2 regions of the Peribacillus sp. AS_2 genome follow, and region 2 is predicted to be linked to the other one. Evidence: riboswitches for the same ligand, from Rfam matches in the RefSeq annotation. Region 2 holds a riboswitch; the other holds the start of a gene.
What was found. Region 2 has a riboswitch for S-adenosylmethionine ahead of OTG27_RS02710 (5-methyltetrahydropteroyltriglutamate--homocysteine S-methyltransferase). Riboswitches for the same ligand answer to the same signal wherever they lie in the genome.
Positions count from the first base shown of each region.

Region 1: another riboswitch for S-adenosylmethionine. It lies ahead of OTG27_RS20375 (Na+/H+ antiporter NhaC family protein); the one in region 2 lies ahead of OTG27_RS02710 (5-methyltetrahydropteroyltriglutamate--homocysteine S-methyltransferase).

Region 1 covers NZ_JAPTGA010000012.1:149,678-152,166, forward strand. Annotated here, with positions in the region: gene OTG27_RS20365 (hypothetical protein) at 1-40, shown strand, start outside; gene OTG27_RS20370 (SOS response-associated peptidase) at 100-771, shown strand; SAM riboswitch class I at 1,107-1,214, shown strand; gene OTG27_RS20375 (Na+/H+ antiporter NhaC family protein) at 1,405-2,489, shown strand, end outside.
Region 2 covers NZ_JAPTGA010000001.1:564,296-566,784, forward strand. Annotated here, with positions in the region: gene OTG27_RS02710 (5-methyltetrahydropteroyltriglutamate--homocysteine S-methyltransferase) at 1-972, opposite strand, end outside; SAM riboswitch class I at 1,282-1,383, opposite strand; gene OTG27_RS02715 (hypothetical protein) at 1,540-1,959, shown strand; gene OTG27_RS02720 (glycerol-3-phosphate responsive antiterminator) at 2,126-2,489, shown strand, end outside.

The DNA of each region.
Region 1 (2,489 bases), on a different contig from region 2:
TAATCAACCATTTACTGATATCAGGATTTTAGAACGCTGATTTGTGACTGCCCGTTCCATTTGATACACTGTAATAAATCTTAATACGGTGGCGATATTATGTGTGGACGTTTCACTCTTTTCACTGACATAGAAGAAATAAAAGAACGGTTTGATATTCAAGGGTCATTTGATGAGGAATACCAATTCAGCTACAATATTGCTCCCTCCCAATCCGTGCTCTCCGTCATTAATGACGGGGTAAGGAACCGGCTTGGATTTCTTCGGTGGGGACTCATTCCTTTCTGGGCAAAAGACGAAAAAGCGGGCTACAAAATGATCAATGCCAGAGCGGAAACCATTGCTGAGAAAGCAAGCTTCAGGAATGCGTATAGGAAGAAGAGATGCATGATAATCGCTGACTCTTTTTATGAATGGAAGAAGACACCAGAAAGAAAAATACCGATGCGTATAAAACTGAAGAATCATGCTCCATTTGGAATGGCCGGCCTCTGGGAATCCTGGAAATCTCCTGAAGGCATCAGCATCTATTCGTGCTCCGTTATAACAACTGTGCCAAATGAGCTAATGACCAGCATTCATGACCGCATGCCTGTCATCCTAAAACCAGAAGATGAAAAAGATTGGTTGAATCCTTCCATTAATGATCCTGCATATCTGCAAAAGTATTTAAAATCATTCGATTCGGAACAGATGGAAGCATTTGAAGTATCGACTGATGTGAACTCGACTAAAAATAATTCACCTAACCTAATCCAACAAATTTGCTGAGAAGTCATTAGACCTCTCAGAATGTAGACAACTCGATGAAGATCGAGTTTGTCTGCATTTTTTTTATGGTTTTTACAATTTGAACGTTGCCTCCAGGCACTCGCTTTTCCCCCAGGAGCCTCGCACACCCGCTCCAATCAACTTAGATCTCTTTATAAACAGTAAGGAGTGCATGTGAAACACTTTAAAAATTAACCCTTGCGAAAATAGACAAAATGCTGTACTGTTATATTTGCTTTTCAAAACGACTTTCGATGTCACGAACTCAGGCAAGTTTCCAGCGTGGTACTTTTCTGGCAGGCATCGTAATTTTTAAATAATTATATAATGTAATCTTCTTATCAAGAGAGACGGAGGGACTGGCCCGAAGATGTCTCGGCAGCGGACTTAAATGGAGTGCTGTGCCAAATCCAGCAGGTTGATTTTCGCCTGAAAGATAAGGAGGGTGTTTTTTATAAATTAAAAGACCTCTTCTTGTTATTAAATAGAAGGGGTCTTTTTTTATGCCAGTTTTTTGCTACAGCTCCATGACTGAAAAATCAGGTAGGTTCAAATTGGAGTTATTTGCGAAAACTGTTAATAGAATAAGAGCTGTGACACATGTCGCGGGAAAAATAAAAAGAGGTGTACATCATGAGTGCAAACAATAAAGGGAATCCATGGGCATTGATCCCATTTGTCGTATTTTTAATTTTATTTATTGGATCCGGAATCATCACTAAAGATTTTTATTCATTTCCGGTGATTGTAGCGATTTCCATTGCATCGGCAGCTGCATTGGCGATGAATCGGAAAGAGACATTCAATGAAAAGGTTGATATCTTCTGTAAAGGTGCCGGTGACGCCAATATTATGTTAATGGTAATCATTTTCCTTTTAGCAGGCGCTTTTTCTGAAGTTGCCAATGGTATGGGGGCAGTTGAATCAACAGTCAATCTTGCCTTAGCTGTTTTTCCCCAAAATCTATTAATGGTAGGGATTTTCATCATCGCTTGTTTCATTTCACTATCCATGGGGACAAGCATGGGAACGATTGTTGCCCTGGCACCTATCGGGGTTGGAATTAGTGAACAAACTGATATTTCACTTGCCCTTTCAATGGCAGCCGTTATTGGTGGTGCGATGTTTGGGGATAACCTTTCATTCATTTCAGATACGACAATCGCTGCTGTTCGAACTCAGGGAACGAAAATGAAGGATAAGTTTAAAGTGAATTTTTTCATCGTTTTACCTGCAGCCATCATCACATGTGCCATCCTAGGAATTTTAACGATGGGTGAACAAGCTGACATTTCCCAACAGTCTTATGATTGGGTGAAGATTCTTCCGTATCTTTGCGTATTGGTCACTGCATTGGCAGGAGTCAATGTGTTCTTGGTCCTTTCCATCGGAATCGTATTTGCAGGAATCATCGGCTTGGCAGATGGTAGTTATCAACCGTTGGGTGTCATTCAAAAAGTTGGAGAAGGAATGGCGGGAATGTATGAAATCTCCTTCCTTGCCATTTTAATTGCAGGTATGGTAGCTGTAATCAAACATAATGGTGGTATCGATTTTCTACTCCACCTTGTGACACGAAATAGCAAATCGAAAAAAGGGGCGGAATTCAGCATTGCGGGGCTTGTTGGTTTGACAAATCTTTCAACGGCAAATAACACGATTTCGATTATCATTGCCGGGCCACTTGCCAAAAATATTGCTGAAAAATATGGGATTGA
Region 2 (2,489 bases):
AACGAAGTGCGATGCTTCTTTAATGCGTGCCTTAACAGCTTCCTTGTCCTCGATTTCTCCATTTTTTGAAGTGACGGCACCCAGTACGACCCGTGCACCGCCATTTGGAATGTATTCCAATGGTTTGAAATCCCCTGAGCGTTGATCATCATATTCCAAGAAGAATCCATCCACTTTTTCTTTTGCCAATAAAGTTGGGGCGATACGGGCATAGCTTCCTTCAAATGCCCATGTCGACTGGTAGTTTCCGCGACATAGATGGGTAGTGACGATAAGGTCTTCTGGTTTGCCTTCCAATGCTCCATTAATGACCCGAAGTGCAAGATCAATTAATTGTTCCCTCGTATATTTTCCATCTTTGAACTGGAAATCCGGAGCTGAAAGTCTGGCAATATATACATCATCCAATTGAAGATAACGCACACCTGCTTCATAAAAGGCTTTCAAAGCATGCTGATAGGCGTTGATGATATCATTTGCATAGTCTTCAATATCAGGGTAGACGTCTTCATTATGAATGCCTGCAGCAAATAATTGATTCGGACTGGGGATTGTTTGCTTGGCAACGGCACGTCCGTTCACGATTTTGTTCAATTCAATGAAATCACGAATGAAGGGATGTTCAGGGTTGAATGAAACCTTCCCGGTATTGCGAACATTATATCTCTCTGTTTCGACACCATCGAATGTGAGGCCTTTTTCAGTTACATATCCCTCGATGCCATTTAAATGTTCGAGGAAGTCAAAGTGCCACCATGTTCGTCTGAATTCACCGTCCGTAACGGCCTCTAAACCAACTTCGATTTGTTTATCGACGATCCGATTGATTTCTTCAGTTTCAATTTCACGAAGCCTCTCAGCTGAAATGGTACCTTCCTTAAAGTCCTTCCTGGCAATATGTAAACGTTCCGGTCTTAATAAACTTCCGACGTGGTCGGCCCTGAATGGGGCTTTCGTTAATGTGATTGACATGTTGCATTCCTTCTTTCCTTTTAAAAATAAAGGCTCTTTTCGTAAAGATTGTTGTTTTTAAACGAAACTATTTAAGGTTGATTGGAGCGGAAGTGCGAGACTCCTGCGGGAGCAGCGGGAGAGGTGAGACCCCACAGGCGTTTACGCCGAGGAGGCTCACCGCCCGCCCCGCGGAAAGCGAGCATCTTGAGGGGAAATCAACCACAACCCACTACCTGGTAAATAGCAACAAAGTATGTGAAAACAGCCAAAATAAAAAACCTCTTCTTAAAAAATAAGAAGAGGTGTTGGCAACAAAGCTATATACTCTTCTTATCTTCAAGTTTTTAAACTTCTGGAATTAGCACAGTACAAGATCAGTCTGTTGCTGAGGCATCAAAGGGCCAGTCCCTCCACCTCTCTGGATAAGAGTTGTCTATTAAATTAACTATGACTATACAGGTAGTTTTTACGAAGGTCAAGGGGTGGAGCTGGAATATTTCGAATATACCGTTTATTAATCCGGGCTGAAATGTTAACGGCATCAGGGAATCCGGCATATGCTTTGAGTGGGGAGGGAATGCAAGGATGAGTCCATTCAAAAATGGCATACCGATTACGGTAACTGATGCCATGATAGAGAGAATCATAAAAATGAAATCATCTGGTCAGGAGATTAAAGTCGAAATTACGCCAAGGCATATTGTGCTTTCCGGAACGATGGAAGTGAAAAAAATGATGTTTAAGAAAAACGTGGCTTTCCGGATTACATTAAAACCGGTTCATGTGGAAAAAAGAACGATTTCATTTGAATTAGTCGAAATGGAACCAATTGACAGGGATTTCATCAACCAAAGGATATTTAACAGACCGCCATTTTTTGAATATGAAAAAAGAGCGATCAAAATGAATGTTAATGCTTGGAGCATCGTGAGAAAGATTCCCATTGGCACAATTAGATCGTATGAACTCGTCGAAGGTGCATTAAAAATGAAACTCTCTTTATGATTCAAGGGGATATTTTACATATATCCTTTGCCGCAATCTATAAAGGGTGTGAAAGGTATGATAGTGTTAAGGTTACATGGTTCATGAAAAAATGTGTTTGATAAATCAAGTTCTTTAAAATATACTAAATGACTTGAAGTTTTGAGTTTTTCTGGGAATGAGGAGGATGATGATGGATCAGAAGATTTTGCCTGCTTCAGCAAGCATGAAGGATTTTGAAAGATTTCTAGAAAGTTCCTATGAAATAGGTGTGTTTCTTGATTTGCATATCTCACAATTGAAAAATGTAAGTATGATGGCTAAGCAGCATAATAAGAAAATGATTTATCATGTCGATTTGATCCATGGCATAAGAAGTGATGAGTACGCGACAGAATTCATTTGTCAGGAATATAACCCCTATGGGCTGATTTCGACTAAATCAAGCGTTATATTGAAGGCGAAGCAAAAGGGGGTCATTGCCATCCAGCGAATCTTTTTAATAGACTCACATGCGCTTGAGAAAAGTTATAAGCTGGTGCAGAAAACCA